4 regions of the Ideonella sp. genome follow, and region 2 is predicted to be linked to each of the others. Evidence: predicted binding sites of a transcription regulator. Region 2 holds the regulator's gene; each other region holds the start of a gene.
The links. The regulator FNR, encoded in region 2, switches genes on or off when oxygen is low (the NO sensors DNR and NnrR bind a similar motif). The targets are predictions, from matches to a motif close to TTGATNNNNATCAA.

Region 1: ACE3SG_RS01890 (universal stress protein) is a predicted target of FNR. The motif match lies at 1,560-1,573, and genes of this name have one in related genera.
Region 3: napE (periplasmic nitrate reductase, NapE protein) is a predicted target of FNR. The motif match lies at 2,804-2,817, and genes of this name have one in related genera.
Region 4: ACE3SG_RS20890 (MBL fold metallo-hydrolase RNA specificity domain-containing protein) is a predicted target of FNR. The motif match lies at 2,418-2,431, and genes of this name have one in related genera.

What each region holds. Positions count from the first base shown of each region.
Region 1 is NZ_JAYSDQ010000001.1:445,364-451,197, reverse strand. Features, by position in the region: gene ACE3SG_RS01895 (wax ester/triacylglycerol synthase family O-acyltransferase) at 1-1,051, shown strand, start outside; gene ACE3SG_RS01890 (universal stress protein) at 1,081-1,503, opposite strand; gene mgtA (magnesium-translocating P-type ATPase) at 1,652-4,222, shown strand; gene ACE3SG_RS01880 (PHA/PHB synthase family protein) at 4,219-5,834, opposite strand, start outside.
Region 2 is NZ_JAYSDQ010000026.1:53,420-59,253, reverse strand. Features, by position in the region: gene ACE3SG_RS26290 (cbb3-type cytochrome oxidase subunit 3) at 1-47, shown strand, start outside; gene ccoP (cytochrome-c oxidase, cbb3-type subunit III) at 44-967, shown strand; gene ccoG (cytochrome c oxidase accessory protein CcoG) at 983-2,542, shown strand; gene ACE3SG_RS26275 (hypothetical protein) at 2,600-2,854, shown strand; gene ACE3SG_RS26270 (hypothetical protein) at 2,890-3,153, shown strand; gene fnr (fumarate/nitrate reduction transcriptional regulator Fnr) at 3,212-3,997, opposite strand; gene hemN (oxygen-independent coproporphyrinogen III oxidase) at 4,097-5,536, shown strand; gene ACE3SG_RS26255 (sulfite exporter TauE/SafE family protein) at 5,553-5,834, shown strand, end outside.
Region 3 is NZ_JAYSDQ010000017.1:173,162-178,995, reverse strand. Features, by position in the region: gene ACE3SG_RS21545 (hypothetical protein) at 1-379, shown strand, start outside; gene ACE3SG_RS21540 (hypothetical protein) at 567-1,625, shown strand; gene ACE3SG_RS21535 (hypothetical protein) at 1,657-2,703, shown strand; gene napE (periplasmic nitrate reductase, NapE protein) at 2,895-3,059, shown strand; gene ACE3SG_RS21525 (chaperone NapD) at 3,073-3,351, shown strand; gene napA (periplasmic nitrate reductase subunit alpha) at 3,344-5,830, shown strand.
Region 4 is NZ_JAYSDQ010000017.1:8,905-14,738, forward strand. Features, by position in the region: gene arcA (arginine deiminase) at 1-600, opposite strand, end outside; gene argF (ornithine carbamoyltransferase) at 606-1,604, opposite strand; gene ACE3SG_RS20885 (BON domain-containing protein) at 1,699-2,352, opposite strand; gene ACE3SG_RS20890 (MBL fold metallo-hydrolase RNA specificity domain-containing protein) at 2,498-3,853, shown strand; gene ACE3SG_RS20895 (thymidine phosphorylase family protein) at 3,859-5,385, shown strand; gene ACE3SG_RS20900 (ribose-phosphate diphosphokinase) at 5,382-5,834, shown strand, end outside.

The sequences.
Region 1 (5,834 bases), on a different contig from region 2:
CCACATCGCCTTGCCGGCGCCGGGCGACGAGGCGACGCTGCGCACCGTCGTCGAGGGCCTGGCCAGCCTGCCGCTCGACCACCGCCTGCCGCTGTGGCAGGCCTACGTGGTCGACAACGTGGGCAGCGGCAGCGCGCTGGTGCTGCGCTACCACCACTGCATCGGCGACGGCACCGCGATGATGGCCGTCGCCGCGCGGCTGTTCGACATGCCGCACCGCGCATTGCGGCCGCCCGCCAGGGCGAGCGTCCCCTCGGCGCCGACGGTGGTCGACGCGGCGCTGCGGCTGGCCGGCGAGGCCGGCGCTGTGCTGTCGGACCTCGTCAAGTGGCCCGACCCCGCCTCGCCGATCAAGGGCGAGTTCGGCATCCGCAAGAGCGTCGCGTGGTCGGCGCCTGTGCCGATCGACACCGTCAAGGCGATCGGCGCACCGACCGGCGCCAAGGTCAACGACGTGCTGGTGGCCGCCGTCAGCGGTGCGTTGCGCAGCTACCTGCGCCACCGCGGGGTGGACCCCACGGACACCACGCTGCGCGCGATGGTGCCGATGGACCTTCGCCCGCTCGACCGCCTGGGCGAGCTCGGCAACGAGTTCGGCCTGGTCATCCTCGACCTGCCGGTGTCAGCGGCCACGCCCGGCGAGCGCCTGGCGCGAACGAAGGCCGGCATGGACGCGCTGAAGGTGTCGGCCGAGGCGCCGGCAATGCAGTTGCTGCTCGACCTGTTCGGCCGCGGGCCGAAGGCGCTGGAGGACATCGCCTGCAGCATCTTCGGCAGCAAGGCCAGCCTCGTGCTGACCAACGTGATCGGCCCGCGCGAGGGCATCCGGCTTGCCGGCGTGCCGGTCGAGCGGCTGATGTTCTGCGTCCCGCACCCGGGCCAGCAGATCGGCATGGGCGCCAGCATCATGAGCTACCAAGGCATGGCCACGCTGACCGTGATCGCCGATGCCCGGCTGGTGCCCGACCCGCAGGCCATCACCCAGGCGTTCAACCGCGAGGTCGCGGCCATGGCCCACCCCGCGCAGCCGCGCGGCGACGCCGCACGCTGACGCGCGCGCCGCCGGGGCCCGCCCGGTGCTCAGGGCACCAGCAGCACCGGCAGATGGCAGCGTGCCAGCACGCCGCTGGCGACCGAACCCAGCAGCACGTTGCCGAAGGCGGTGTGGCCGTGCGTGCCCATCACGATCAGGTCGGGCTTTTCTTCGGCCGCAACGGCAGCGATGGCCTGCACCGCATGGCCGGTGGTGTGCGACACGCGCACGTTCCAGCCGTTTTGCTCGCAGAACTTCTGCACCGGCCCGAGCACGCTGTGCGCCTGCTCGCGGTAGTAGGCGTCCAGCACCCCGTGGTCGAGAAAACGCGCCGCGTAGGTCGGCACCGGCGTCACGGCGGTGAAGACGATGAACTCGTGACCGCCGCCGACCAGTTCGTCGTGCGCGGCGATGTAGCTCAGCATGCGCTTGGTGTAGTCGCTGCCATCGACGGGCAAGAGAATCTTCATGGGGCCTCCGCAGGTACGTGGAGCCTCGATCGTGCGGCGGGCGGCCCCCAGGCTGGTTGACGGATGTCAACCGGCCGGCGCACCACCTGCCTACGATGGGCCGGCGCCGGTGAGCGCATTGGCCTTTCCATGGCCCGAAGGGATCGACATGCGGGATGCGGCGACGGCGACGAAGAACGCGCCAGCCTGGTGGCGCCAAAGCCAGGCGACAGCGCTGCACGCGCTGCGCTCGGGCCTGCAGGGCCTGACCCAGCGCCAAGCCGCCGCACGCCTGCGGCGCCAGGGCCCGAACACCTTGCAGGCCGCCACCGGCCCTGGCACGCTCAAGGCCTTTCTGTCGCGCCTGGCCAACCCGCTGGTGCTGGTGCTGCTGGCCGCCTCGCTGATCTCGGCGTTCACCGGCGATGCGATCAGCTTCGTGGTCATCGCGGCGATGGTGGTCATGAGCATCGTGCTCGACATGGTGCAAGAGCACCGCGCCGGCCGCGCGGTCGAGGCGCTGCGGCATTCGGTGGCGCTGCGTGCGCGGGCCTGGCGCGACGGCCAGGTGGTGGAGCTGCCGGCGCAGGGCCTGGTGGCGGGCGACGTGGTCGAGCTGTCTGCCGGCGACCTGATCGCCGCCGACGGTCGGGTGCTGGCCGCCAACGACTTCTTCGTCAACCAGGCGGCGCTGACCGGCGAGGCCTATCCGGTCGAGAAGCGGCCGCTCGAGCCGGGCAGCGACGAGCGCGACGCCCTGTCATGCGCCCACGCGGTCTTCTCGGGCAGCAGCGTGATCAGCGGCTCGGCGCGCCTGCTGGTGTGCGCCACCGGCCGCCAGACCGAGATCGGCCGCATCGCCCGCACGCTGGCCTCCGAGCCGCCGCCGACGGCGTTCGAGCGCGGCACGCGCCGTTTCGGCCTGATGCTGACCCGCGCCACGCTGGCGCTGGTGCTGTTCGTGCTGCTGATCAACACGCTGTACCAGCGGCCGCTGCTCGAGTCGTTTCTGTTCGCGGTGGCGCTGGCGGTGGGGCTGACGCCCGAGCTGCTGCCGATGATCGTGTCGGTCACGCTGGCCCGCGGCGCGGTGCGCATGGCGCGTGGCCATGTGATCGTCAAGCGGCTCGCCGCCGTGCAAGACCTGGGTGCGATGGATGTGCTGTGCACCGACAAGACCGGCACCCTGACCGAGGCGCAGCTGCGGGTCGAGCGGGTCTTCGACGCCGAGGGCCAGGACGCGCCGCAGGTGGTCGAGCTGGCGTGGCTGAACAGCCATTTCGAGACCGGCCTGAAGTCGCCGCTGGACGACGCGATCCTGGCCCAGCCGGGCCTCGAGGCATCGACCTGGCGCAAGCTCGACGAGGTGCCGTTCGATTTCGAGCGCCGCCGCGTGTCGGTGCTGCTCGAGCGCGACGACCAGCGGCTGCTGATCGCCAAGGGCGCACCCGAGGACATTCTTCGCCTGAGCACCTGGGTCGACACACCGGGTGGCCCGCAGCCGCTGGACGGCGCCACGCGCGAGCGCATCGCCCGCAGCCTGGTCGAGCATGGCGAGCAGGGGCTGCGGCTGCTGGCCGTGGCCACCCGCCGCATCGACAGCAGCTGCGGCGATGTGTCGGCCGCCGACGAGCATGATTTCGCCTTCGCCGGGCTGGTGGCCTTTGCCGACCCGCCCAAGCTGTCGACATCGGCCGCGCTGCGCTCGCTGGCCGAGCACGGCATTGCGGTGAAGATCGTCACCGGCGACAACGAATCGGTCACCCGGCACCTGTGCGCGGTGCTGCAGATCCCGATCGTCGGCGTGCTCACCGGCACCCAGATCGCCGCGATGGACGACGCCAGCCTGCGCGCCGCCGCCGAGCGGGCCAACCTGTTCTGCCGCGTGACGCCCGAGCAGAAGAACCGCATCGTGCTGGCGCTGCAGGCGCGTGGCCACGTGGTGGGTTACCTGGGCGACGGCATCAACGACGCGCCACCGCTGCATTCGGCCGATGTCGGCATCTCGGTCGACGCCGCCGTCGACGTGGCCAAGCAGGCGGCCGACCTGGTGCTGCTGCAGCACGACCTCGGTGTGCTGCGCGACGGCGTGCGCGAGGGCCGACGCACGCTGATCAACGTCAACAAGTACGTGCTGATGGCCACCAGCTCGAACTTCGGCAACATGGTCAGCATGGCCGCGGCGGCGCTGTTCCTGCCCTTCCTGCCGATGCGGCCGGTGCAGATCCTGCTCAACAACTTTCTCTACGACGTGTCGGAGCTGGCGATCCCGACCGACCGCGTCGACGACGCCGACCTGCTGGCGCCGCGCCGCTGGGACACGCCGTTCGTGCACAACTTCATGCTGTGCTTCGGCCCGCTGAGCTCGGCCTTCGACCTGGCCGCGTTCGCGCTGTTGTACTGGGTGCTGCAGACGCCGGCCGAGGTGTTCCAGACCGCGTGGTTCGTCGAATCGATGGCCACGCAGGTGTTCGTCATCTTCGTGATCCGCACCACCCGCGCCTGCTGGCGCGACCGCCCCTCGCCGTGGCTGGCGGCGGCCAGTGTGGCCGCCGTCGGCGTGGCGCTGGCACTGCCTTTTCTGCCGTGGGGCCGCGTGTTCGGCCTGGTGCCGCTGCCGGCCGAGGTGCTTGGGCTGCTGATGGCGCTGACGCTGGGCTACCTGGCGGTGGCCGAGCTGGCCAAGCACGCCTTCTACCGCTGGATCGCCCAGCCGACCGGCAGCCCCGTGACGAGCTAACGCATCAGCACATAGCGCCCCGGCGCATCGTCCAGCGGCACGATGCCCTGCTCCACCGCGCCCATCGCCGGCGGCGTGCGCGGCCGGCCGGAGTGGCGGGCCAGCCAGCCCTGCCATTCGGGCCACCACGAGCCGGCCTTGCGGTCGGCCTGGACCAGGTAGACGTTCGGATCGACGTACTTGCCGTCGGTCTCGCGCACCCGCACGCGGTAGCTGCGGTTCGGGTGGCCGGGCGGGCCGACGACACCGGCGTTGTGGCCACCGGTGGTCAGCGCGAAGGTGATCTCGGCGTCGGTCAGCAGGTGCAGCTTGTAGACCGAGCGCCACGGCGCCACGTGGTCGGTCTCGGTGCCGAGGCAGAACAGCGGCACGTGGATGTCGCCCAGCGCCACCGGCTTGCCGGCCACGCGAAAACGCGCCGCCGCCAGGTCGTTGCGCAGGAACAGCCCGTGCAGGTACTGCGAATGCATGCGGTAGGGCATGCGCGTCGCGTCGGTGTTCCAGGCCATCAGGTCGGTCATCGGCGCGCGCTCGCCCATCAGGTACTCGTGCACCGCGCGCGACCAGATCAGGTCGTTCGAGCGCAAAAGCTGGAAGGCACCGGCCATCTGGCCTTGCGACAGGTAGCCGCGGTCGAACATGATGTCTTCGAGGAAGGTGACCTCGCTGTCGTCGATGAACAGCGCGATCTCGCCCGGCTCGCTGAAATCGGTCTGCGCGGCCAGCAGCGTCATCGTGGCCAGCCGGTCGTCGTTGTCGCGCGCCATCGCGGCGGCGCCGATCGACAGCAGCGTGCCGCCCAGGCAGTAGCCCACCGCGTGCACCTTGCGGTTCGGCACGACTGCGCCGATGGTGTCGAGCGCTTCGAACAGCCCCATGCGCAGGTAGTCGTCCATGCCGTAGTCGCGCTCGGCCTGGCCCGGGTTCTTCCACGACACGCAGAAGACCGTGTGGCCCTGGTCGACCAGGTACTTGATCAACGAGTTCTGCGGCCGCAGGTCGAGCACGTAGTACTTCATGATCCACGCCGGCAGGATGAAGACCGGCTCGGGGTGGACCTTGGGCGTCGTCGGCGTGTACTGGATCAGCTCGACCAGCGCGTTGCGCATCACCACCTTGCCGGGCGTGATCGCCACCTCCTGGCCGACGCGGAAGGCCTCGACGCCGGCCGGCGGGCGGCCCGCGTGCAGGCGGTCCCAGTCGTCGCGCCAGTTCAGGCTGCCCTTGACCAGGTTCTGGCCCAGCGACTCGGCGGTGCGGCGCAGCAGCTCGGGGTTGGTCGGCACGAAGTTGCTCGGCGAGACGATGTCCAGCAGCTGGCGGGTGATGAAGGTCACCACGTCTTCATGGTGGGCCGACACGCCGCGCACCTCGGTGGTCGCGTTGTGCCACCACTGCTGCGTCAGCAGGAACGACTGCGACATCACGTTGAACGGCCAGGTGCGCCAGGCCGGGTGCGAGAAGCGGCGGTCCTGCGGCAGCGGCTCGATGCAAGGCGGTGCGTCGCCCTGCATCGCGTGCGGCAGGTAGGTCGCCATGCGATAGGCCTTGCGCCAGACCTTGTGCACCAGCTCGGCCTGCTTGGCCGGCGACAGCGCCAGGTGCGCGAGCC
Region 2 (5,834 bases):
CCCCACACGCCCCCAACACCCAAGCCACCGGGAGCAACCCGCAATGAGTGATTTCTTCAACGCCGGCTGGTCGGTCTACATCGGCGCCATCACCATCGCCGGCCTTGCCTTCTGCCTGCTGCTGCTGCTGATCGCCAGCCGCCGCCAGGTGATGTCCAACGACAACACCACCGGCCACGTGTGGGACGAAGACCTGCGCGAGATGAACAACCCGCTGCCGCGCTGGTGGATGGGCCTGTTCGTCATCACCGTGCTGTTCTCGGTGGGCTACCTGGTGCTGTACCCCGGCCTGGGCAGTGCCGAAGGCACGCTGGGCTGGACCAGCACCGGCCAGTGGGAGGCCGAGCAAGAGCGCGCCCACAAGGCGATGAACCCGGTCTACGCCGACCTGGTGGGCAAGCCGGTCGAGCAGCTGGCCAAGAACCCGAAGGCGATGGCGATCGGCGAGCGGCTGTTCGCCAACACCTGCGCCCAGTGCCACGGCGCCGACGGGCGCGGCAGCAAGTCTTTCCCCGATCTGACCGACCGCGACTGGCTCGGCAGCGGCCAGGAGGGGCTGGACGCCTACATCCACAAGACCATCGTCGAAGGTCGCCGCGGCGTGATGCCGCCGATGGCCGCCGCCGTGGGCAATGGGGACGACGCGCGCAACGTGGCGCAGTACGTGCTCAGCCTGTCGGGCAGCGCGCACAACGAGCTGTCGGCCCAGCTGGGCAAGCCCAAGTTCGCGGCCTGTGCCGCCTGCCATGGCGTGGACGGCAAGGGCAACGCCGCCATCGGCGCGCCGAACCTGACCGACAAGATCTGGCTGCACGGCTGGGGCGAGCCGGCGATCCTCGCGATGATCAACGGCGGCAAGACCAACGTGATGCCGCCGCAGGCCCAGCGCCTGACGCCCGAGCAGGTCGAGGTGCTGACGGCCTATGTCTGGAGCCTGTCGCACCCCACCCAGGTGGCCGGGCAGTGATCGTGATGCAGGCCCATGCGTATGCTTGAACCGACGGCCAGCAAGCCAGCGGCTCGCGTGATCCCGATCGCCCCCGCGCCGGCTGAGGCCGGTGCAGGCGAGGGCGAGGGCAGCGGCGTTCTTGTCTCGCTGTACCAGAAGCAGAACAAGATCTACCCGCGCGCGGTCAGCGGCACCTTCGCCACCTGGCGCTGGCTGCTGGTCTGGGCTACGCAGCTGGTGTTCTACGGCATGCCGTGGCTGGTCTGGAACGACCGCCAGGCGGTGCTGCTCGACCTGGTCTCGCGGCGCTTCTACATCTTCGGCCTGGTGCTCTACCCGCAGGACTTCATCTACCTGACGGGCCTGCTGATCCTCTCGGCCTACGCCTTGTTCCTGTTCACCGCGGTGGCCGGGCGTCTGTGGTGCGGCTACGCCTGCCCGCAGACGGTCTACACCGAGATGTTCATGTGGGTCGAGCAGAAGTTCGAGGGCGACCGGGCCCAGCGGATGAAGCTCGACAAGAGCCCCTGGACCTGGGAGCGCCTGGCCCGCAAGGGCGGCAAGCAGACGGTCTGGCTGGCCATCGGGCTGTGGACCGGCTTCACCTTCGTCGGCTACTTCACGCCGATCCGCAGCCTGGCGCAAGAGGCGCTGACCCTGGGCTTCGGCCCGTGGGAGTGGTTCTGGGTGCTGTTCTACGGCTTTGCCACCTACGGCAACGCCGGCTACATGCGCGAGCAGGTCTGCAAGTACATGTGCCCCTACGCGCGCTTCCAGAGCGCGATGTTCGACCGCGACACGCTGATCATCAGCTACGACACGAAGCGCGGCGAGCCGCGCGGCGCAAGGCTGCGCAAGGGCGATCCGGCGGCGGCCACGCAGGGCGCGTGCGTCGACTGCGGGCTGTGCGTGCAGGTCTGCCCGACCGGCATCGACATCCGCAAGGGCCTGCAGTACGAGTGCATCGGCTGCGCCGCCTGCATCGACGTGTGCGACGGCATCATGGACAAGATGGCCGCCGGGCTGCCCCAAGCTGCCGCGTCCACCGCGAGCGGCGGCGATGCGGCGGCCAGGGGGCCTTATCGGCGCGGGCTGATCCGCTACGCCACCGAGAACAGCCTCGCCGAGCACCTGGGCTGGCGCCAGATCCTGCAGCGGGTGCTGCGGCCGCGGGTGCTGATCTACAGCACGGTGATGCTGCTGATCGCCGGGGCCTTCGTGGCCAGCCTGGCGCTGCGCAGCCCGTTCCGGGTCGACGTGGTGCGCGACCGCGCCTCGCTGGCGCGCCTGGTCGAAGACGGCCGGGTCGAGAATGTCTTCCGGCTGCAGGTGATGAACGTGACCGAGACACCGCAGCACTACCGTGTCAGCGCGCAAGGCCTGCCAGGGCTGGCCCTGGCGCGGGGCAGCGAGTTGACGCTCGCGCCGGCCGAGGCAAGGTGGCTGACGGTGGCGTTGCAGTTGCCGCCAGAATCGGCCGCCCAGGTGGGTGCCGGCCCCCACCCGATCGAATTTCGTGTAGAACGTGAGTCTGTCGGGGCTGAGCCGCCGGCGCAGGTGAGCGAGAAATCCAGCTTTGTGGTGCCGCGCTGAGAGAGCGGCACGGTCCAACACTGGCCGCCAACGAAGGTGGCCCAGAGGAGTGAAGCGATGAATGCGACCCGTACGCAAGACCAGGCGCTGCAGGCGCGCGCCTGGTGGCGTGAGCCGATGGTGTGGCTGATGATCGGCGGCCCGCTGGTCGTGGTGGTCGCCAGCCTGGTGACTGCGGTCATCGCCGCGCGTGGGGCCGACCCCGTGCTGAATCTGCAAGAGCGTGGCGGTGTGAGCGAGCGCTCGGCCGCGCCGGACGCGATGACGCCCGCGCTGCAGGCACGCAACCACGCCGCCACCGCCAAGCCCTGATGGGTGACACCGTGGCGCCAAACGGGGGAGCCGCCATGCCCCACCACCACGTGGCAGAGATCGATGTTGCGCCGCCGGTGCGCTGGCTGTGCATCCTCTGGCCGGCCTTCCTGATGGCGGGCGTGCTTGAGATGCTGGTCTTTGCCGTCGTCGACCCCCACCAGCTTTCATGGGCCGGTGCCGATTCGGCAGACTGGCAGCCGACAACCGTCTACTCGGTGGCTTTCCTGTTGTTCTGGCTGGTGATCGCGCTCGCGTCGACGATCACCCATTTCCTGACCCACCCGAACGTCGAGTGAGCGGCGCGCGGCGCCGATGGGCGCCGTGACGGCATGGCGCCCAGCCGGTGGCTTGCGCTCAGCAGGTGGCGCCGTTGACCAGCTGCTGCAGTCCAGCCTGGTTGATGATGCGGATCTGGCGCTGCCTGACCTGCAGCAGCCCGTCTTCCTGGAACTTCGAGAACGTGCGGCTGACCGTTTCGAGCTTCAGCCCGAGGTAGCTGCCGATCTCTTCGCGCGTCATGCGCAGCACCAGCGCCGAGGCCGAGAAGCCGCGCGACTGCAGGCGCTGGGTCAGGTTCAGCAGAAAGGCCGCCAGGCGCTCTTCGGCGCGCATGCTGCCCAGCAGCAGCATCACGCCGTGGTCGCGCACGATCTCGCGGCTCATGATCTTGTGGAACTGGCGCTGCAGGTCGCCGAACTCGCGCGACAGGTGCTCCAGCTCGGCAAAGGGGATCACGCAGACCTGCGAGTCTTCCAGCGCCACGGCGTCGCAGGTGTGGCGGTCGCCGCTGATCCCGTCCAGGCCCAGCAACTCGCCGGCCATCTGGAAGCCGGTCACCTGGTCGCGCCCGTCTTCGGACGAGACCCGGGTCTTGAAGAAACCGGTGCGCACCGCAAAGAGCGACTGGAAAGGCTCACCGGCGCGAAACAGCGTGTCGCCCCGGGCCACGGTGCGGCGCGTGGCCACCAGCTGGTCCAGCCGGGCGAGGTCGGTGCTCGACAAGCCCACCGGCAGGCACAGCTCGCGCAGGTTGCAGCTGGAGCAGGCCACGTTGAAGGCGCCAGCCCGTTCGCGGGCGCGTTCCGTGGCGGCCGCGCCGGGCTCGCGCGGGGGGAAAGGGCAGGGGTCGGCAGTGGGCATGATCATCCTCAACAACGGCGCAATTTTTCGCCGCAGGGGCCCCCGTCGGCTTGCGCCAGATCAAGCGCCGGGCCGGCACTGCGCGGCACGATTGGCCCCATGCCTGATCTGACCGTTGCCCCTGCTGCCGGCATTGCCACTCCCGAGTCGACGCCGGGCGGCCTGCCGCTTTCGTTGTTGCGCCGCTTCGACGTGCCGGGGCCGCGTTACACCTCGTACCCCACGGCCGACCGGTTCGTCGAGGCCTTCGGCCCGGCCGACCTTGAACAGGCCTTGCGCCAGCGCGCCGACGGGGCCTGCGTCGGCGCCCGCACGCCGCTGTCGCTGTACGTGCACATCCCGTTCTGCGAATCGTTGTGCTACTACTGCGCCTGCAACAAGGTCATCACCAAGCACCACGATCGCGCCGCCGAATACCTGCTGGCGCTGCGCGCCGAGATCGCGCTGTATGCCAAGGTGCTGGGTGCGCCGCAGCCGGTGTCGCAGCTGCACCTGGGCGGCGGTTCGCCCACCTTCTTGAGCGACGCCGAGCTCGAAGGCCTGATGGCCGAGCTGAACGATGCGTTTCGCCTGACCCCGAATGCCGAGGTGTCGATCGAGGTCGACCCGCGCACGGTGACCGCCGAGCGCCTGGCGGCCTTCCGGCGCATGGGCTTCAACCGGCTCAGTTTCGGCGTGCAGGATTTCGACCCCGAGGTGCAGAAGGCCGTGCACCGGGTGCAGAGCTTCGAAAGCGTGCGCGACCTGATCCTGGCGTCTCGCGCGCTGGGCTACGAGTCGATCAACACCGACCTGATCTACGGCCTGCCGAAACAGACGCCGGCCTCGTTCGCCCACACCGTGGCGCAGGTGGCCGAGTTGCGGCCCGACCGCATCGCGCTGTATGCCTACGCGCACCTGCCGCAACGCTTCAAGCCGCAGCGCCGCATTGAAGCGGCGATGCTGCCGCCGCCGGGCGACCGGGTGGCCATGCTGTCCGGCGCGATCGCGGGCTTCATGGGCCATGGCTACAGCTACATCGGCATGGACCACTTCGCGCTCGCCGACGACGCGCTGGCCGCCGCCAAGCGGCAGGGCCGGTTGCACCGCAACTTCCAGGGCTACAGCACGCAGCCCGACTGCGATTTGATCGGCCTGGGCGTGTCGGCCATCGGCCGCATGGGCGCCACCTACAGCCAGAACGCGAAGACGCTGCCCGAGTACTACGACGCGATCCGCCACGGCCAGCTGCCCACCGTGCGGGGCCTGGCACTGACCCGCGACGACCTGCTGCGCCGGGCCGTGATCATGGCGCTGATGTGCCAAGGGCGGGTCGAGTTCGAGTCGATCGAGCTGGCCTACCTGGTGAACTTCCGCGACTACTTCCGGGCCGAGCTGGGCGATCTCGCCACCTTCGCGGCCGAAGGGCTGGTCACCGTGGAGCCGGGCGCGCTGCAGGTGACCGCGTCGGGCTGGTTCGTGGTGCGGGCCATCGCGATGGTCTTCGACAAGCACCTGCAGGCCGACAAGGTGCGCGAGCGCTTCTCGCGCATCATCTGAGCCGCCTGCTGCCGCGATGACCGCCGCCCTGGCGCTGACCGCCTTGCTGATGGGGCTGGCCGGCTCGCTGCACTGCGCGGCGATGTGCGGTGCCCCCAGCATGGCCGCCGTTCGCGCCTGCGGCGGCTCGGCGCGCAACGCCTGGTCGGCCTTCCACCTGGGGCGGCTGGCCGGCTACGCGCTGGCCGGCGCGGTGGCGGCCGCCAGCGTGGCGGCCCTGTCGCACTGGAGCCAGCTGAGCCCGGCGCTGCGCCCGCTGTGGGCGCTGCTGCATGTGGCGGCGCTGGCCCTGGGCCTG
Region 3 (5,834 bases), on a different contig from region 2:
GCAGCTCAGAGAGATTCGCCAGATGGCCAGCGGCTGGCCCACCAAGCTGATGCCGGTGGATGCCGGGCCGCATTGCCAGGTCGACCTGGCGGAGTACGAGCTGGGCGACTTCGGCGAACGCTGGGCCACCTTCGGCCTCACGGCCACCGGCCCCGGCGAGACGCTGGCCGCCAGCATCCGGCGAACGGCCGCCGTGCTCAATGAGCGGCGGCCGCCGGCGCTGGAAGATGCGTTCGTCACCACGCTGCCGCAATGGCTGCTGAGCCTGAGCCCCTTCTGGCGCCACGGCGCGGCCTTGCGGCACCATCGCGCCGCGCACGCGGGGCACGCCGAGTTGCGGCCCGCGCAGATGGCCGCGGCGCCCGGCGCCGCCAATTGACGCTGCGGCCTCCGTGCAGGCCGGCCCTCTACGCACCAGGCCCGACCGGCCGCAGCGAGGTGCGCTCGGCGGCCCAGCGTTGCCGTCAGGGTAAAAACTCCACCACTTTTACAAGTTAGGGAGATCAAACAGGCCCCTCGAGGCTCTACGATGGCGCGCTCAAAGTTGTGCCCCAAGGAGACTCGAGATGCACCGTTGGACTCGCCCGGCCGAACCCGCCACCCTGGCCCTGCGCCCGGCCCTGGCCGCCCTTGCCCTGATGGCCGCGACGGCCTCGATGGCGGCACCGCCGCCCCTGTACCACATCGAGGTCATCGACAAGGGCAAGTCCATCCGGCCGATGACCGGTTACTCGATCGCCAACGACGGCACCATCGCCGGCCTCGGCCGCGATTTCGAAGGCACGCAGGCGGCGTTCGTCCGCAGCAACGGCAAGACCCGCAAGCTCGACACCCAGGGCTCGCGCTGGGGCGGCGCCTACGGCATCAACAACCACGGCGTCACCGTGGGCTACAACGAATTCAAGGCCACGATGTGGGACGCGAACGGCGTGCCCACCGACATCAATGCCCTGATCCTGTGCGACGTGTACCGCAGCTTCGCGTACAGCGTCAACGACGCCGGGGCCGCGGTGGGCACTTTCTCGTGCTACGCCAACACCGGGTGGGACGGCGGCTCGTTCATCTTCCACAACGGCAGCCTGGCCAAGCTGCCCGACTTCGGCAACGGCAACACCGTGGCCGTCAGCATCAACAAGTTCGGCCAGGTGGTCGGTTCGTCCGAGTACCCGCCCGACAACGGCCAGCGGCGCATGCACGCCTTCTCGTGGCACAACGGCACGATGACTGACATCGGCACCCTGCCCGGCGATGTGGAGAGCGAGGCCACGGCCGTCAACGACTTGGGCCAGATCATCGGCCGCTCGAACGCGCCCGACGGCAACGCCGAGAGCTTCGTCTATGTCAACGGCACGATGTACCCGCTGCCGCGCTGTGCCGGCAACCGCGTGATCACCGAAGCCATCAACAACAAGGGCCAGATCGTCGGCAGCTACCAGCTCAAGCGCTACGAGGCCGCCTTGATCCAGGACGGCCGCTGCTACCCGCTCAACGCGCTGCTCGACGACAGCGGCAAGGACTGGTGGGAACTGCGCGCCTATGACATCAACGACGACGGCGTGATCGTCGGCACCGGCAACTTCGACAACAAATGGCGCGGCTTCGTCGCCACGCCGGTCAAGCGCTGAGCCGCCCGCACTACCCGAAAGGTCGAATTCCATGACTCACCTGTTTCAACAAGCCCTGCCGCGCATTGCGCTGACCCTGATCGCGCTGGCCGCCGGCGCCGCGTTCGCCGGCACCCCGCCGATGTACCGGATCGAAAAGATCAAGCGCGACGAAACCGGCGCCTTGAAGGCCCAATCGGCGCAGTCGATCAACAATGACGGCGTCGTCGTCGGCTGGTCCCGCGTCGACAACTTCGGCTACATCCCCTTCATGCTGGACGGCCGCCGGCCGCAGCAGATGCAGGGGCCGGCCGCCCGGGCGATGTACGACGGCCCGAACGTGAACATCCGGCGCGAGGTGGCGGGGTCGATCTACCCCGACGCCTACCTGTGGGACAGCGCCGGCACGCCCACCAACCTGAGCCCCTTGCTGCCGTGCACGGGCAACAAGTCGAGCAGCAGCGCGGCCATCAACGACGCCGGCACGGTCGTGGGCAACTACACCTGCACGGTCAACCGCAAGACCCGCTACGGCGCCTGGATCTACCAAGACGGTGTGATGACCGACCTGGGCACGCTGGGCGCAAGCAGCACCTCGGTGCACGCCATCAACAACAGCGGCCAGGCGGTGGGCGAGTCGGATGTCGTCGTCAATGGCAAGACCGTCTCGCACGCCTACCTGTGGCAAAACGGTGCCATGACCGACCTGGGCACGCTGGGCGAAGACAACAGCGTCGCGCTGGCGATCAACGAGGCCGGCTACGTGGTCGGCACCTCGTATGGCAGCTACCCCGCCGGGTCGCAGGCCTTCGTCTACAAAGACGGCACGATGAAGGCGATGCCCACCTGCGCCGGCAACACCCTCAAGCCGTCGGCGATCAACAACCACGGCCAGGTCGTCGGCAACTTCCGCGTGCGCTACTCGACGACCGCCGTGCTGGTGCACCAAGGCCAGTGTTATTTCTTCTCGGCGCTGCTCGACGACAGCGCCGAAGGCTGGCGCGACCTGCGGATCTACGACATCAACGACGACGGCGTGATCGTCGGCGAAGGCAGCAAGGGCGCGTTCATCGCCACGCCGCTTAAGCAAGGCCAGTGAGCGTCGGCCAACGCTGACCACCCCCGTGGCAAGCCGGGCAAACCCGGCCTGCCACGCCTCGCGCCAATGCCTGGACACTGCGGCATGGGCTGGGTATGCTTTGACGCAAATCAAAACGCGTGGCCGCAAGCGCCACGCGTCCCGGCCGCTCCCGGGGCAGCCCCTGCACCACCATAACCAAGCCGCCAGACATGGACGAGACAACCCAGCCGCACACGCGCGCCCAAGAGTTGCGGGCGTTCCTGACCTTGTCGGTCGTGTTGGCGCCGGTGCTGGCCGTGGGCCTGGTGTCCGGCTACGGGTTCCTGGTCTGGATGATCCAGCTGATCGCCGGCCCGCCCGGCACCCGGCTCTGAACCCAGGGTGGCCATGCGGACCGAAGAGCTTCACATCGCCAGCCTCGTCATCCACTCGACGCCCCATCGCCTGCCCGCCGTCACCGGCGCCATTGCCGCGCTGCCGGGGGCGCTGGTCCACGCGTCATCGGAGCATGGCAAGGCGGTGGTGACGTTGGAAGCACCCAGCGCCGAGTCGATGACGGCGATGGTGGCGAACATCCAGCACATCGACGGGGTGTTGTCGGCCACGCTGGTCTACCAGTGTGCAGACAGCCTCGACGCGATGAACGAGGAGATTCCGGATGCGTAGACGCGACTTCATCCACCAGTCCGCCGCGGCGGCAGCGGGCGCGGCCGCGGGCATTGCGATGCCGGTGCAGGCCCAGCCGGCCGCCGGCGAAGGCGACCCTAGCGTCAAGTGGAGCAAGGCCCCCTGCCGCTTCTGCGGCACCGGCTGCGGCGTGGTGGTGGCGGTCAAGGACAACCGGGTCATCGCCACCCAGGGCGACAAGCAGGCCGAGGTCAACAAGGGCCTGAACTGCATCAAGGGCTACTACCTGTCGAAGATCATGTACGGCGAAGACCGGCTGACCACGCCGCTGCTGCGCATGAAAGACGGCAAGTACGCCAAGGACGGCGAGTTCGAGCGCGTGTCGTGGGACACCGCGTTCGACGTGATGGCCGAGCAGTTCAAGCGCGCGCTGAAAGACAAGGGCCCCACGTCGGTGGGCATGTTTGGCTCGGGCCAATGGACGATCTGGGAAGGCTACGCCGCGCTGAAGCTGATGAAGGCGGGCTTTCGCACCAACAACCTCGACCCCAACGCGCGGCACTGCATGGCTTCGGCCGCGGCGGGCTTCATGCGCACCTTCGGCGCCGACGAGCCGATGGGCTGCTACGACGACATCGAGGCCGCCGACGCGTTCGTGCTCTGGGGCTCGAACATGGCCGAGATGCACCCGATCCTGTGGACACGGGTGACCGACCGGCGCCTGAGCGCGCCGAACGTCAAGGTGGCGGTGCTGTCGACGTTCGAGCACCGCTCGTACGAGCTGGCCGACATCGAGCTCACCTTCACGCCGCAGACCGACCTGGCGATCCTCAACTACATCGCCCACTACATCATCAGCACCGGCCGGGTGAACAAGGATTTCGTCGAGAAGCACACGACCTTCCTGCTCGGCAACCCCGACATCGGCTACGGCCTGCGGCCCGAGCACCCGCTGCAGAAGGCGGCCAAGAACGCCGGCGCGGCCGGCGGGTCCAAGCCGATGACCTTCGACGAGTTCGCCAAGTTCGTCTCCACCTACGACCTGGAGTACACGGCCCAGCTCAGCGGCGTGCCGAAGAACCGCCTGCAGGCGCTGGCCGAGCTGTACGCCGACCCGAAGGTCAAGGTGATGTCGTTCTGGACCATGGGCTTCAACCAGCACACGCGCGGTGTCTGGTGCAACAACATGGTCTACAACATCCACCTGCTGACCGGCAAGATCGCGACCCCGGGCAACAGCCCGTTCTCGCTGACGGGCCAGCCCTCGGCCTGCGGCACCGCGCGCGAGGTGGGCACCTTCGCCCACCGCCTGCCGGCCGACATGGTGGTGAGCAACCCCAAGCACCGAGCCCACGCCGAAGAGATCTGGAAGCTGCCGCCCGGCACCATCCCCGACACGCCGGGCTACCACGCCGTGCTACAGAACCGCATGCTCAAGGACGGCAAGCTCAACGCCTACTGGGTGATGGTCAACAACAACATGCAGGCCGGCGCGAACCTGCTGCAAGAAGGCTACCCCGGCTACCGCAACCCGGCGAACTTCGTCGTCGTGTCAGATGCCTACCCCACCGTCACCGCCATCTCGGCAGACCTGATCCTGCCGGCGGCGATGTGGGTCGAGAAAGAAGGCGCCTACGGCAACGCCGAGCGGCGCACGCACTTCTGGCACCAGCTGGTGCCGGCCCCGGGCGATGCACGCTCAGACCTGTGGCAGCTGATGGAGTTCTCCAAGCGCTTCAAGGTCGAAGAGGTGTGGCCCGCCGAGCTGATCGCGAAGAAGCCCGAGTACCGCGGCAAGACGCTGTTCGACATCCTCTTTCGCAACGGCGTGGTCGACAAGTTCCCGGCCACCGACGTGGAAGCCGGTTATGCCAACGCCGAGGCCAAGGCCTTCGGCTTCTACCCGCAAAAAGGGCTGTTCGAAGAGTACGCGCACTTCGGCCGCGGCCACGGGCACGACCTGGCCCCCTTCGACACCTACCACCAGGTGCGCGGCCTGCGCTGGCCGGTGGTCGACGGCAAAGAAACCCGCTGGCGCTACAAAGAGGGGCTGGACCCTTACGTCAAGCCCGGCACCGATTACCAGTTCTACGGCTTCCCCGACGGCAAGGCCCGCATCTACGCCCTGCCCTACGAGCCGCCGCCCGAGGCGCCCGACAAGGACTACCCGTTCTGGCTGTCGACCGGCCGCGTGCTCGAGCACTGGCATTCGGGCTCGATGACCCGCCGCGTGCCCGAGCTGCACAAGGCCGTGCCCCACGCGGTCTGCTACATGCACCCGGACGACGCGGTGGCGCTGGGCGTGCGGCGCGGCTCAGAGGTCGAGATCAGCTCGCGCCGCGGCAGCATGCGCACCCGCGTGGAGACGCGCGACCGCAACAAGCCGCCGCGCGGCCTGGTCTTCGTGCCGTGGTTCGATGCGAGCCAGCTGATCAACAAGGTGACGCTGGACGCGACCGACCCGATCTCGTTCCAGACCGATTTCAAGAAATGCGCTGTGAAGATCGTCAAGGTCTAGAGGT
Region 4 (5,834 bases), on a different contig from region 2:
CCACACGCGCGCGTCGTGCGCGAAGGCCGGGTGAAACTGGTAGATCGCCTTCATCAGCAGTGTCTCGGCGCGGCGCGCCGGCCAGTGCATCGGGTTGAGCGTCAGGCCGCCGTAGATCCAGCAGCTGGTGTCGCGGGTGAACATCGCATTGGGCAGCGGTGCGACGATGAAGTCGGCGTTGTCCAGGTAGTTGGCCAGGCCACCGGCGAGCGCAAAGGGCAGCTCGGCGCGCACCACGCCGCCGATCAGCCGCTCGGCCAGTTCGCGTGCCGGCAGCTCGTTCATCCAGTCGCGCAGGTCGCGCGCCAGGCCGAGCCCGACATGGTGCGGCGCCAGCTTGCGGTCGAGCAGCCAGGCCCGCCCGGCGGGCAGCGCCAGCACCTCGGCCAGCAGGTCGTGCAGCTCCAGCACCTCGACACCACGCTCTTGCATGGCGCTGGTGAAGGCGAAGTGGTCGGTCTTGGCCTGCGAGACCCACATCACATCGTCGAACAGCAGCTCGGCGCAGTTGTTGGGGGTCAGGCGCTGTTGCGCCAGGCCAGGGCGGCACACCAGCACCTTGCGCAAGTGGCCGGCTTCGGAATGAACACCGTGTGTCATGACGTTTACCCCAGCGTGGCCACGAGCAAGGCCTTGATCGTGTGCAGGCGGTTCTCGGCCTGGTCCCAGACGATGGAGGCGGGCGACTCGAACACCTCTTCGGTGACCTCCACGCCATCGAGTCCGAACTGCTGGAAGATCCGCTCGCCGACCTCGGTGTCGCGGTTGTGCAGCGCCGGCAGGCAGTGCATGAACTTCACGCCCGGGTTGCCGGCCGCGCGCATCAGCGCGGCGTTGACCTGGTAGGGCAGCAGCTGCGGGATGCGCTCGGCCCACACGCTGGCCGGCTCGCCCATCGAGACCCAGACGTCGGTGTAGATGAAATCGGCGCCCTCGACCGCTTCTTGCGGCGAGGTGGTCAGGCGCAGCTTGGCGCCGCTTTGCTCGGCCATCGCGCGGGCCTTGTCTTGCACCTCTTGCGGCGGCCACAGCTCGCGCGGGGCGCCGATGCGAAAGTCCAGCCCCATCATCGCGGCGCCTTCGAGCAACGAGTCGGCGGTGTTGAAGCGCGCATCGCCCACATAGGCGAGTTTCATCTCGGCCAGCGGCTTGCGGCAGTTCTCTTGCATCGTCATGAAATCGGCCAGCACCTGCGTGGGGTGGTATTCATTGGTCAGGCCGTTGTAGACCGGCACCCCCGAGTGCGCGGCCAGCTCGCGCACCACGCGCTGCTCGAAGCCGCGGTATTCGATCGCGTCGTACATGCGGCCCAGCACGCGGGCGGTGTCTTTCACGCTTTCCTTCTCGCCCAGCTGCGAGTCGTGCGGGCCGATGAACGAGACATGGGCGCCTTGGTCGAAGGCGGCCACTTCGAACGCGCAGCGGGTGCGGGTCGAGGTCTTGGCGAACAGCAGCACGATCTCTTTGCCGCGCAGGTGTTGCTGCTCGGTGCCGGCCGCCTTGGCCCGCTTCAGTTCGTGGGCAATCTCGAGCAGGTAGCTCACGCCCCGGGGCTGGAGCTCGTCGAGCGTCAGCAGGCTGCGGTTGGCCAGGTTGAAACCCATGGTGGTCTCTTGTGTGGTGTTGAACGGCCGCAGTAGAACGCCGTGCCGGGCGGGGTGGCTTGATCCCGCGCAAAGCGGGCAGGGCGCTCGCGCGTCAGCCGATCTTCAACTCGTTGATGACGTTGCGCACGCCCGGCGCAGCCCACGCGGCGCCGACCGCCGCGCCGCGCTCGTACCACGAGTGCACCGTGCCGCGCAGCGTGACGGTGCCGTCGGCGTCGGTGATGATCGTCATGCGCTCGGCCTGGCGCGTGGCCTGGCGCGACAGTGCGGCTTCGATCAGCTCGGCCAGCGTGGCCGGTGTCGGGGTCTGCTTCAGCTGGATGTCGTTGGTCAGGCCGACCACGCCCTTCAGGTGGCGCAGCGTGGCCTCGACCGCGCGGCGCTCGAAATCCCAGTCGACCCGGCCTTCGACCGTGACCCAGCCCTTGTCGACCCGCAGCTGGATCGCATCGGTGGGCACCATCGTGTGCCACTTCAGTGCCGTCTCGGCGGCCTGGGCGATCTCGGTGTCGCTGCGCACATGGTCGGGTGCCACCTGCACGTCGAGCTCCATCGCGATGGCCTTCACGCCGGCCAGGCGGCGCAGCGCCTTGTCGACGGCCCATTTCTGGGCGTAGCTGTCGAGGTGGCCGGTCAGGGTCACCACGCCGTCGTTCACCGCCACGCCCACCGCGCTGGCGTTGACCGCGGGGTCCCAGGCCAGTTCGGCTTCCACGTCGCGCTTCAGGGCTTCGTCGGTCTTCATGTCGGCCTCGCTTCATGGTCGAATCGACCCTGCACGCGATCGTGCAGCTTCGCGCGGCGCGCGAGTTGATGCTGGTCAAGCCATTTCAGGCAGGCCGGCCTATCGTGCACGGACATCCCGACACACGAGGAAGACGAGGCCCGGCATGCGCTTGACGTTTCTTGGGGCCACCGGCACGGTGACCGGATCGAAGTACCTGCTGGAGCACGAGGGCCGGCGCATGCTGGTCGATTGCGGGCTGTTCCAGGGGCTCAAGCAACTGCGGCTGCGCAACTGGGAGGATTTCCCGGTACCCGCGTCGGGGATCGACGCGGTGGTGCTGAGCCACGCGCACCTCGACCACAGCGGCTTCATCCCCCGCCTCGTGCAGGCCGGGTTTCGGGGGCCGGTCTACTGCAGCGCAGCCACGCGCGACCTTTGCGGCCTGCTGCTGCCCGATTCGGGCCGCCTGCTCGAAGAAGAGGCCGAGTACGCCAACCGCCATGGCTTCTCGAAGCACCGGCCGGCCCTGCCGCTGTACACCGAGCAAGACGCGGTCGCCGCGCTCGAGCATTTCGCGCCGCGCCAGTTCGGCGAGGGTTTCGAGCCGATCCCGGGCGTGCGGGTGGTGCTGCGGCGCGCCGGCCACCTGCTCGGCGCGGCCAGCGTGCGGGTCGAGTGGGACCTGCGCTCGATCCTGTTCTCAGGCGACCTCGGCCGCGCCAACGACCTGCTGATGCGGCCGCCCGAGGTGCCCGAGGCGGCCGACTGGCTGGTCGTCGAATCGACCTACGGTGACCGGCCACACGGTGGCCCCGACCCGCTGACGGTGATGGCCGATGTGATCAGCCGCACGGCCGCCCGCGGCGGCGTGGTGGTGATCCCGGCGTTCGCGGTGGGCCGGGCGCAGACGCTGCTCTACGGCCTGCACCTGCTCAAGCAGCAGCACCGCATCCCGGACGTGCCGGTGTTCTTGAACAGCCCGATGGCGGCCGATGCGACGCGCATCTACGTCAAGCACCGGGCCGAGCACCGCTTGTCGCCCGAGCAGTGCGCGGCCATGTCCGGCGCGGCGCGCATCGTCAACACGGTTGAAGAGTCCAAGCGATTGAACGAGATCCGCATGCCGGCGGTGATCGTCTCGGCCAGCGGCATGGCGTCGGGCGGGCGGGTGCTGCACCACTTGAAGGCCTTTGCGCCAGACCCGCGCAACAGCATCTTGTTCGCCGGCTTCCAGGCCGCGGGCACGCGCGGCGCCACGATCGTGGCCGGCGCGTCGACGGTGAAGATCCATGGCCAGTATGTGCCGATCCGGGCCGAGGTGAAGCAGATCGATTCGTTGTCGGCCCACGCCGACCGCGACGAGCTGCTGGCCTGGGTGGCCGCGCTGCCGGCCGCGCCGCGGCAGGTGTTCGTCACCCACGGCGAGCCCGTGCCGGCCGACGCCTTGCGCCAGACGATCGAGGAGCGACACCATTGGCCTTGCACGGTGCCCGAGTACCGGGACGTGGTCGAGCTGTGACCGCGGTGACTTCAACCGACCCGGCCCCCGCCAGCCCCGGCCGCCTGCGCGCGCGGCGGGCCCGCATCGACACCTACCAGCAGGCGGTGGTCTACATGCACCGCGACTGCGCCGTATGCCGCGCCGAGGGCTTCGAGGCCCAGGCGCAGGTCGAGGTGGTGGTCAACGGCACGGTGGTGCCGGCCATCCTGCACCGCGTCGAGGGCGACTGGCTGGCGCACGACGAAGCAGCGCTGTCCGAGGCGGCCTGGGAGCTGCTCGGGCTCGAAGGTGGCGAAGACGTGGTGGTGCGGCATGCCTCGCCGATCGAATCGCTGCGCTTTCTGCGCGCCAAGGTGTATGGCGCCAAGCTCGACTACGCATCGATGCACGCGCTGATCGAAGACATCAGCCGCGGGCGCGTGTCCGACCTTCACCTGGCCGCCTTCGTCACCGCCTGCTCGGGCGGCCGGCTGGACCTGGGCGAGACGGTGGCGCTGACGCGGGCGATGGTCGACGTGGGCGAGCGCATCCGCTGGCCGATGGCGCCGGTGATGGACAAGCACTGCGTTGGCGGCCTGCCCGGCAACCGCACCACGCTGATCGTGGTGCCGATCGTCGCGGCCTGCGGCGTGGTGATGCCCAAGACCTCGTCGCGCGCGATCACCTCGCCGGCCGGCACGGCCGACACGATGGAGACGCTGGCCCCGGTGACGCTGGACATGGCGACGATGCGCCGCGTGGTCGAGCGCGAGGGCGCCTGCATCGCCTGGGGCGGCGCGGCGCGGCTCAGCCCGGCCGACGATGTGTTGATCCGCGTCGAGCGGCCGCTCGACCTGGACAGCGAGGCGCAGCTGGTGGCCTCGGTGCTGTCGAAGAAGGTGGCGGCCGGCTCCGAGCGGGTGCTGATCGACCTGCCGATCGGCCCGACCGCCAAGGTGCGCAACTCGGCGGCGGCGCGCTCGCTGGCGGCCGGGCTGATCGCCGTGGGCACGGCGGTGGGACTGCAGGTGCAGGTGATCGAGACCGATGGCCTGCAGCCGGTGGGCCGCGGCATCGGCCCGGCGCTCGAGGCGGTCGACGCGATGGCGGTGCTGCAGCGCGCAGCCGATGCGCCGCTCGACCTGCGCCAGCGTGCGCTGGTGCTGGCCGGCACGGTGCTTGAAATGGCCGGCCGCGCCGCAGCGGGCACCGGCCTGGCGCTGGCCACCAAGACGCTCGACAGCGGCCTCGCGCTCGCCAAGTTCCTGGCCATCTGCCAGGCCCAGGGCGGCCTGCGCGAGCCGCCGCGCGCCGCCCACACCGCGCCGGTCACGGCGGCGATTGCCGGCCGGGTGGGCGCGATCGACAACCGCCGGCTGGCGCGCGCGGCCAAGCTGGCCGGGGCGCCGCACGATGCGGCGGCCGGTGCGGTGATCCACGTGCGGCTGGGCGACACGGTCGGTGCCGGGCAGCCGCTGTTCACGCTGCATGCGCAGACGCCGGGCGAGCTGTCGTATGCGCTGTCGTATGTCCAGGCCCAGCCGCCCATCGTTGGAGTCGACCCCGCATGACGACTTGTTCAGTGATTTCGCTGCCCGGCGCCGAAGCCTGCGCCGGCCTGGTCGCCAAGAAGCTCGAGGCCGCGCGGTGCGGGCTCGAAAGCCGCCGCTTCCCCGACGGCGAGATCTACCTGCGCGTGGCCGATGGCGTCGATGGCCACGAGGTGGTGGTGGTGGCGCAGCTGCGCGAGCCCGATCCGCAGGTGCCGGGGCTGATCTTCCTGGCCGATGCGCTGCGCGAGCTGGGCGCGGCGCATGTCGGGCTGGTCGCGCCGTATTTGCCCTACATGCGGCAGGACACGCGTTTTCGCGATGGCGAGGCGGTCACCTCGCGCAGCTTTGCGCGGCTGATCTCGGCGGCGTTCGACTGGCTGGTCACGGTCGATCCGCACCTGCACCGCTACCAGGCGCTCGACGAGGTCTACCGGATCCCGGCCGCGGTGGTGCCCAGTGCACCGGCG